DNA from 2 places in the Arthrobacter sp. CAL618 genome. Region 2 is predicted to be linked to the other one. Evidence: riboswitches for the same ligand, from Rfam matches in the RefSeq annotation. Region 2 holds a riboswitch; the other holds the start of a gene.
What was found. A riboswitch is a leader RNA that binds a small molecule or an ion and turns the genes downstream of it on or off. The one in region 2 is predicted to bind cyclic di-AMP.
Positions count from the first base shown of each region.

Region 1: it holds a riboswitch for cyclic di-AMP, as region 2 does, so the genes downstream of both, K728_RS0105940 (C40 family peptidase) here and K728_RS0116500 (NlpC/P60 family protein) in region 2, are expected to answer to the same signal.

Region 1 covers NZ_ASZW01000092.1:4,272-8,943, forward strand. Annotated here, with positions in the region: gene K728_RS0105920 (YceD family protein) at 19-585, shown strand; gene rpmF (50S ribosomal protein L32) at 588-791, shown strand; gene rnc (ribonuclease III) at 854-1,681, shown strand; gene mutM (bifunctional DNA-formamidopyrimidine glycosylase/DNA-(apurinic or apyrimidinic site) lyase) at 1,691-2,758, shown strand; cyclic di-AMP (ydaO/yuaA leader) riboswitch at 3,053-3,229, shown strand; gene K728_RS0105940 (C40 family peptidase) at 3,233-4,090, shown strand; gene K728_RS0105945 (NAD-dependent epimerase/dehydratase family protein) at 4,315-4,672, opposite strand, start outside.
Region 2 covers NZ_ASZW01000270.1:2,345-7,016, reverse strand. Annotated here, with positions in the region: gene mobA (molybdenum cofactor guanylyltransferase) at 1-565, opposite strand, end outside; gene K728_RS0116510 (HNH endonuclease) at 562-1,062, opposite strand; gene K728_RS0116505 (NlpC/P60 family protein) at 1,297-2,160, opposite strand; gene K728_RS0116500 (NlpC/P60 family protein) at 2,190-3,023, opposite strand; cyclic di-AMP (ydaO/yuaA leader) riboswitch at 3,029-3,192, opposite strand; gene K728_RS0116495 (M23 family metallopeptidase) at 3,318-4,118, opposite strand; cyclic di-AMP (ydaO/yuaA leader) riboswitch at 4,121-4,294, opposite strand; gene K728_RS0116490 (metal-dependent transcriptional regulator) at 4,433-4,672, opposite strand, start outside.

The DNA of each region.
Region 1 (4,672 bases), on a different contig from region 2:
AGCGATCTCAGTTCGCCTTTGATTTTCAACGTCAAGGACCTCGGGCGCAGCCCGGGCAGCATGCGAACAATCGAAGAACATGTACCCGCACCAAAGGATTTCGGTGTGGTTCTCATCGGTGTTCAGGAAGGTTCCCCCGTGGAACTGGATCTGAGACTGGAGGCTGTGCACGAGGGAATTCTGGTATCAGGTACCGCAGACGTCGAGATCGTGGGCGAATGTGGCCGGTGCCTGGATCCCATCAAGTACAGCAGCAGCGTCGATGTGCAGGAGCTTTTCTACTACGACGACGTCGAGTTGTCCGAGGGAGAAGAACCTGTTGAAGAGCACCGGGTTGATCGGGATTCAATTGATCTTGAGCCGGTGCTTCGGGACGCAGTGGTAACGTCACTGCCGTTCCAGCCGGTGTGCCGGGAGGACTGTGAGGGTCTGTGCTCTGAATGTGGAGCCCGCCTCGCGGATGACCCCGATCATCAGCACGAAATTTTGGATCCCCGCTGGGCGGCCCTTACCGGGCTGACCGGCACTGCAGCGTCAAGCGACGCGGCAGCAAGTACAGAGTCTGTCGAGAGAGAAGAGAGTTAGTCGTGGCTGTTCCTAAGCGGAAAATGTCCCGCTCGAATACCCGTGCACGTCGGTCCCAGTGGAAGGCAACTGCCCCCAAACTGGTGAAGACCGTGGAGAACGGCCGCGTTACCTACAGCCTGGCTCACCAGGCCAAGGTAGTCACCGACTCCGCCGGCACTGCACTGTTCCTTGAGTACAAGGGACGCAAAGTAGCCGACGTCTAACGACCGCTGCGTGCCCGGCATCGCCGTGCCTGTAGCGTTCTTATGCGAATGCGTAAGTAGACGTGGCTAATACTGAAGACCTTTTGAAGCGTCTCGGTGTCTCTATAGACGCCGAGACGCTTCGTCTTGCCCTGACACACCGCTCCTTTGCCTATGAGCATGGGGGCATTCCCACCAACGAACGCCTTGAGTTCCTCGGCGATTCGGTGCTGGGTTTGGCGGTCACCGACGCGCTGTACCGGGACAACCCTGACCTGTCCGAGGGCGACCTTGCCAAGCGGCGCTCCGCCGTCGTCAGCACCCGTGCTCTGGCCGGGATTGCCCGCGACCTGGAGTTGGGCCAGCATGTGCTGCTGGGTCAGGGGGAGAAGCTGACCAACGGTCGGAACAAGGCATCGATTCTTGCCGACACCATGGAAGCGGTCATTGGCGCGACCTACCTGAGCAACGGGATCGAAGTAGCCCGGGCCATGGTGATGCGCCTCGTGGGTCCCCTGCTGGGAAGCGCTGCCGCTATGGGAGCCGGCACCGACTGGAAGACCAACATCCAGGAGATCGCCGCCGCGCGCCGGCTGGGCACCATCGACTACAAGGTCACCGGGTTCGGCCCCGACCACGCCCGCACCTTCGAAGCACTCCTCACGGTCGGCGGCAAGCCGTACGGCTCCGGATCGGGGCCATCCAAGAAGGAAGCCGAACAGGAAGCTGCGGCGGCCTCCTGGCAGATGCTCCGGGTACTCGCCGCCGAGCCCAAGACGGCCGTCCACACGGTAATGGTTCCGGTTGAAGTGGCCAACGTCGATCACGACGGAAGTCGCCCCAACGGCGCTGCTGCTGTTCCTGACCCCGTCATCAGCTCCTCCGACGCGGCCTCCGCTGCGTCGGCCTAAGCACACACCATGCCGGAGCTTCCCGAGGTCGAGGTGGTGCGCCGCGGCCTCGCCCGCTGGGTCCTGGGACGCACCATTGACGACGTCGACATCCTCGACCCGCGATCAATCCGCCGCCACGCCCTCGGCGGTGAGGACTTCACCGGCAATCTGGTGGGCTCCCGTGTCCTGGATGTCGTGCGCCGGGGCAAGTTCCTTTGGCTCCCGCTGGCCGCCAGCACAGACTCTCAAGGGTCCTCTGGCCCGTTGGACGCTTCCGGCGTGGCCGGCGCAACAGGCACCGCGGCGACAGCTGGCGCCGCAGACGCTTCAGCAGCTTTAGGAACCGCCGCACCCCCGGTGGCTTTGATGGCGCATCTGGGCATGAGTGGCCAACTGCTGGTCCAGGACGCCGAAGCCGCTGAGGAAAAACACCTCCGGGTCCGGCTGACGCTTTCGGCGGCGTCCTCGGCCGACGGGGGACCGCTGCCGCGTGAATTGCGGTTCGTCGATCAGCGCATCTTCGGCGGCCTGTTCGTGACATCGATGATTCCCACTGCCGATGGGCACGCCGGTGGCCTCGGTGAAAGCCCGCTGCCGCTGATCCCTGTCGAGGCTGCCCACATTGCGCGCGACCCGCTGGACCCGGCGTTCTCCTTTGACGACTTTTTTGCGTCGCTGCGCCGGCGCAAGACAGGCATCAAGCGGGCACTGCTGGATCAGTCGCTGGTCTCGGGCATCGGCAATATCTACGCTGATGAGGCTCTCTGGGCTGCCCGCGTGCACTACGCCCGACCCACTGACACGATGCGACGGGGCGACGCGCTCCGTCTGATCGACGCCTGTCGCGAGGTCATGCTGCGCGCACTGGACGCCGGCGGCACCAGCTTTGATTCCCTGTACGTCAACGTCAACGGGGCCTCGGGGTACTTCGCGCGGTCCCTCAACGCCTATGGAAGGGAAGGAGAACCGTGCCTCCGCTGTGCCTCGGACCCGGATTTCCACGGCAGCTCCCTGATCCGGCGTGAAATGTTCATGAACCGGTCCTCGTTCAGCTGCCCCCGATGCCAGCCGAAGCCCCGGAACGGGCGCTGGTAAACAGAACATTCCGGATCCCCGCCTCCCATCCGGGGGTCCCCGCGTCTCAAGCGGGACCAACTGATCCTCCACAGCCGGTGCCTTGCCCACATAGTAAGCGGGACCCCGCCGCGGGCATTACTCATGCGGCACCATCGTGAGATGGAAACCTCCCAGCCAGAGTGCGGCTCACTACACGGTCGCCGTATATCGGATCGCAACCCGGTACATCGTCGCCGTAACACAAATGTGACAAAACTGCACGAGCCTAGGTACAGTTATCCACGCGCCGGTTACCGTTCAATTCGGCGTCCTTCTGACAGATTGCCTAATTCTGCCGTTGTCGTAAGGTCCGTTCGCATACATCCGGCAGAAGCGGGGGAACCAGTAACGGTCGTCAACAGACGGCCTTGGGGTGAAGACTCGATCTCGAGTCCGGGTGGCTCCCATCCGAATCCGACAGCTAACTTCGTAGGCACTGGGAGAGGCAACATCATGTCCAAGAACCGTCACATCGCGCGTCACCGCGCAACCCCACCAAGCGCCCTGAAAACCGTCTCCAAGGCGGTCAGTTCACACGTAGGCTCCTTCGGCCGACCAGCAGCAGTGCTGGTCGCTGCGTCCGGTCTGATGCTCAGCGCCGGACTCCCGGCCAACGCATCCGGCGAGATCGCCGCCCAGCCCGCCGCCTCGACACCAGCCGTCCAGAGCGCCGGCTCCGCAACTCACACCGTCCAAGCCGGGGATACGCTTGGCAACATCGCTGCCGCTCAGGGTGTCAGCCTTGATTCGATCTTCGCGCTGAACGGCCTCACCTGGGATTCGGTCATCTTCCCCGGTGACGTTATCTCCCTCTCCGGCAGCGCCACCCAAGCCACTCAGGTAGCAGCACCAGCGCCCGCTGCAGCACCAGCCGCAGCAGTGACCGTCGCCGCGCCCGCTCCTGCTGAGACCAGCACCCTGGGCATCACCACCGCTTCCGAGGCCATTACCCCCATGGCAGCTGCCTCCACCCAGGCATCCGGCTCGGGAATCGTTGGTACCGCTCTCTCGATGATCGGCTCCGGTTACGTCTACGGCGGCACCACCCCCGGTGCCTGGGACTGCTCAGGCTTCGTCCAGTGGGTCTTCGCACAGAACGGCATCGACCTGCCCCGCACCAGCCAGGCGCAGATGGCTGCCTCAGCCCGCACCGACAACCCGCAGCCCGGTGACCTTGTCATCCAGAACGGTGGCGGACACGTGGGTATCTACCTCGGCGACGGCCAGATGATCAGCGCGCTGAACCCCAGCCAGGGCACCCTGATCCACGCAGTCAACGCCATGCCTGTTGTCGGGTACTACACCCCGTAAGTGGATGACTCCGCCGTCGGGTCAGAAGAAGGCGGAGACGCTGGCATCTGACCCTCGGCGGAGGACACACGCGTGATCTCGAATCACATACGAATGCGCCATCGGAAACTTTCCGGTGGCGCATTCGTGTGTTTCTGTGTCGGTAGAGAATTTCGGGACGGCTAGGCCGACCTCAGGCCCCGGTATTTGGTGAGGCGAATGTTGCGGTCTGGGGGAGTCTGCTACTACAGCTGCCGGTAGTGCTCCGAGAGTCTGGCCAGTCCCTCATCGAGTGACACTCCGGGTGTCCAGCCCAGGAGGTCGCGGGTCCGTCGCTGATCGAACCAGTGAGCCGTGGAGAGCTGCTCCGCCAGGAAGCGTGTCATCGGTGGTTCCCCGTCGGCACCGCTGCGCTGCCACACGAACTCAACCAGGGACCCCGCAACCCGTGCCACCCTCCCCGGAACACTCCAGCGCGGCGGGTGAACCCCACCTGCCCGGCAGATGCCCGCGATCAGTTCGCCGATGGGTCGGGGCTCTCCGTTGGTGACCACGACCGCCAAGCCTGCCATCTGGTCCATCCGGGCAAGGGCCGCAGCAATT
Region 2 (4,672 bases):
CGGTACTGCCCGGCCGAACGTCAATTGCTCTCCATTGCACCCTAGCAAGGAGTGCCTTCATCGATAGATTCTGGGCCCCTCCGGAGGCGTGGATCTCCTGCACCGCTAACCGCAGGTCAGCAAAACGGTAGAGGGCGGCCAGCGGCTGGTCCCGGCCGCCGTCGTGCGCCATCGCCGAGGAATCCGGACGATCGACCGCCGCTTTCAGAAGCGAAGGAATCGCCTCCGCGATGCGCGGCATGTCGCACGCCAGCACCAGCAGCCACGGTGTCGAGTCGTCCTGTAAATGGTCGACGGCGGCAGCCAGCGCCGCGGCCGGCCCGCCGAACGGTGGCGACTCGCGGACAAACTCGCGCGACACCGGTTGAGCCCGGAAGGTTGCGCCATCGACGTCGTCTGGCCCGACGACGACAATCCGTCGTGCAGCTGCCGCGGCCTGACAGGTCAGGTCAAGCAGGCTTTGCCCGTTGAGCTCGAGATGGGCCTTGGGTGTACCTCCCAGGCGTGAGGATCTGCCACCCGAGAGCACTACGGCATTGAAGGCAACGGGTACCTGAGCGCTCAAGCGGCGCTCTCCGACCGGAGGAAGGCGCTCCACTGCGGGGCTGGCTTCTCGATCTCACGGAAGTGGTGGGATGGGCCGCGGGGCGGTTGTGGGGTGACCCCCAGCTGCCACCCCAGGGAGGCGAGCGTCTTGTCACCTTTGTCGTTGTTGCACCTGAGGCAGCAGGCTACGAGGTTTTCCCAGCTGGAGTCCCCGCCGCGGGAGCGTGGATACACGTGATCGATGGTGGAGGCGCTTTTGCCGCAGTAGGCGCACAGATGGTTGTCGCGGCGCAGCACACCCCTGCGGGTGACCACGAGACTTTGCCGGTAGGGGATTTTCACGTACCGGTTCAGCAGGATGACCGAGGGGCGCCCGAGAATCTCATTGGGTCCGATGACCGGTTCCTCCCCTTCCGCGACGACGCTGGCTTTGCCGGCCAGCACAAGGACCAGCGCCCGGCGGAAGGTCACTACCGCCAGCGGCTCATATCCAGCATTCAGAACGAGAGTGCGCATGCACATTCCTCTTTGCCGATCAGGCCTCTACCCCTATCGCCGGGGTCGCAGGCCGAAATCCTGACTCCTTTTGAGTAAGGGTAGTTCGGCTGACGCTCGGTTAGCTAATTTTGATGGAGCTGGTCCACGCGTGTCGTCGCGGACCGATCGCCTTGACAGTCCGGGCGGCTGCCAGACGCACAAAAAGACCCGGAGGAAATTCCTCCGGGTCTTTTGTCGTAATGCGGGGTGTTCCTAGCCGCCGACGCGGATGAAGACTGGGCCCGAACCAAGGTCGGCTGGAGCGACGACGGTCTGGTTGCCGTTGAACCCGCCGTGGACTGCCTGACCGCCACCGATGTACACAGCAATGTGGGCCACTCCGGCTCCGCCATCTGTGTAGTAGATGAGGTCACCTGGGATGGCTTCGCCGGCGCTGACCGTGCGTCCGAGGGACAAGTACCCGGCTGGCCAGCCGTGGAAGTTGATCCCTGCTGCTGCCAGGGCGTTGCTCACCAGACGGGTGCAGTCCTGGGTGACTCCCAGCTGAGCCTGTGCTGCGGCCGCGATTGTTGCTGCCTTCCCTGAGGATGCGGCTGGGGCTTTCTGCGCGACGGGGGCCTCGGCTGCCGGAGCGGCCTGTGCTGGAGTGGTCCGGACGGGCGCTTCCGGCTCGACGTTCACTGCAGGTGTTACGGTAACCGGCTCTACGGTTTCGGGCTCAGCGGCCGGGGCCACGGCCGGAGCCTCTTCGATCTCCACAACGGTCTCAGCCTGAACAGTGACTGCTGGGGCTTCGACGACTGCTGGGGCTGCTACGGCTTTGACCGGGGTGCGGTTGAACGCAATGTCGGCGTCTGCGGGTGCTTCGACGGCGGCTGGTGCGGCCTGGATCTCCAGCGCGGAGGTCAGGGTGGTCCGTTCGGCTGATTCGAGGGAGAGCTCAGCAGCGTTGGCCGATACCCCACCGGTCAGGACCAGGCCTGATGCTGCGGCGATTACGGCTGCCTGACGGCCCATGCCGCCAGCGTTCTCGGTTACTGCTTTGGCCAGAGCCGAGAAGTTGGTGTTGTGGCGCTTATCGGCACGGTGGCGTGCAATAGCTGTGCGAGTTGTCATTTTTGCGTTCTCCAGGGTTCGGTGTGGTCTTAGCTAACGCGGACGAAGCTAGCGCCGGGGAGGTCGGAAAGGGAATGGAGGTCGGTGTTCATGCCGTTCAGGCCACCGCTGATGACTTGGCCGTTTCCGACGTAGATGGCTACGTGGCCGGCGGTGATTACCAGGTCGCCCGCCGCTGGAGAGCCAACAACTGATCCGAAGGCGAAGAAATCGCCAGGCGCAATGTCGCCAACGGACTTGCCGACGGAGCGAAGTGCCTTCTCAACCATGGCGGTGCAGTCCTGCCCGACACCGATCTGGGAGTAGGCGGATCCGACCAGACCAGCGGCGATGTTACCGGAAGGCGCAGCCTTGGGGGCTGGCTTTTCGGCTGCGGGCGTCTGGGCTGGCGCAGCTGGTGCGACTACTGCTTCTGCTGCGGGCGCCTCAACTGGCGCTGCCTCGACTGGCGCTGCTTCCTGCACGGCGGGCTCTGCCACCATTTCGGCTACCGGCTCAGCGGCGGGTGTTATTGGCTCGATGACGTCGGCCTGCACCTCGACGACTGGAGCAGCTACGGCGGCGGGCGTTGCCGACACGGCTGCACGCTCGAAGGTGATCTCGGCGGTGGCGGGAGCGCTTACGGCGTCAGCCGTAGCAGCAATCGAGTTCAGGGGGGTGGAGAGCTGAACGACACGCTCGGACTCACCGAACCCGTGGGCTGGCAGTCCGGCGGTCAGGACGAGCCCTGACGCTGCGACGATGACTGCTGCCTGGCGGCCGACGGAACCAGCGTTCGAGGAGACGGCGCTTGAGATGGCTGTCAGGGGGCTGGTGTGCGTACGGGCGGCCCTGTGGCGGCCCAGAGAAGAGCTAGTTGACACGTTCGATTGCCTCTCCCAATTGCCTGCGAGGTGAGCTGTCGGATTCGGATGGGAGTCACCCGGCCCTCTGATTCCCAGTGGAATCAGACGACTTAACCCCAAGGATTTCTTGCGAAATCCACTAATTGGTTCCCCCGCCTCTGCCATGCGAATTGTGCGAACGGAACCTCAGGCAGTGGCAGAGCTAGGCGATCTGCTCGAGGGTGCCAAACCTATTAGAATTTGGCACGAGATCGACGGTACATGAGATTGACCGCAATGTCACATTCCGGTCACGAAACGGTGTGTCCTTGGTTACAGCCAGCCCATGGGGTCCACGGCCTGACCGTCAACCATCACTTCAAAATGCAGGTGGCAGCCGGTGGATGCACCGGTACTACCGCTCTGGGCGACGACCTCACCGCGGTCCACTGACTGCCCCTCCTGGACACTGCTGGACGAGAGATGGTTGTACGTGGATTCGAGCCCGTTGCCGTGATCGATGACCACGCGGTTTCCACCGCCATAGGGGTGCCAGCTGGCAAAGGTGACAGTGCCGGACGCTGCCGCGAACACTTCAGTGCCGCACGAGCTGCTGAAGTCCTGGCCTGAGTGGAGTTCCCCACCCAGGCCGGTAATCGGACTGACCCGGTAACCGAACGGGGACGTGACAATCAGCTTGTCCATGGGAGCTGACAGGGAGCCGCGGGCCGCGGCAGGCACAGCCGCTGAGTCTGCAGCGGTCATGATCTCGCTGAGCTTGGCGTCTGCGTCGAAGGTGCTCTGCAATGCGGTGCGGCTGAAGTCGACCAGCGCCGCGTCGGGAACGCTGATTTCCCGGGGCGCGACAGTCGCCTGCACGGTGGGCGCAACGGCTGCGGCGGCCGCGTTGTCGTTCTGTGGGGCCGTCCCCGCGGTGGTGGGTAGCGTAACGGTCAGCACCAGCCCGGACGCGGCGGCGGCGATGGCGAATTTTTGGCTCATCCCGGTGAGCGAAAAGTCGCCCCTGACCCGTGTTGCTCGTCGTCGTCGTTCGAGTCGTTGCGCGTCCCGAGGACGCACGGCAGGTACTGGGGCGCCGGCACGGCGGCGTCCCGAAGCATGGTGCTTCGACAAAGGGTCCCTTTCGTATATGCCTGCGAAGTTAGCTGTCGGATTCGAGTTCGGGAAGAAACTCGGCCCTGACCGGTCCGCCGAAGCAGCACCGCGTCCGGACTTCACCCCAAGGCGGCTTATCAGCCGCCGTCTGATGGGTCCTCCGCCCCTGTCACGGGTCTCAGCATCCAAATCCGCTGACAGGGTCAGGCGTGCGGTTTAGATAACGCTGATGTATCAACGTCAGCTTTCCATCATCCACGACCATAAGCAAAAGAGATACGTTCGTTATCTTTTCCTGTGGATAACTTGCGGCAATATTGTGCCGTGGAGGGTTAGAGAGCCGGCCCGGCGACCGACACGAACACGTGTGCGGCGACCTCCGGCGGGAGCTCCAGCGCGCCCTCGATACCCTCGACCCTGACCGACACATAGTCGCCGGCCGCCTGCACCCCGATGACCGTTCCGGGCCGCAACCCACCCTCATCGAGTTGGGAGAGCAGTTCCGGGTCCACCTGAATGGGCTCGGCCAGCCGGACAAGGGTAATCACTGACCCCTGAGGATTGGCGCCGAT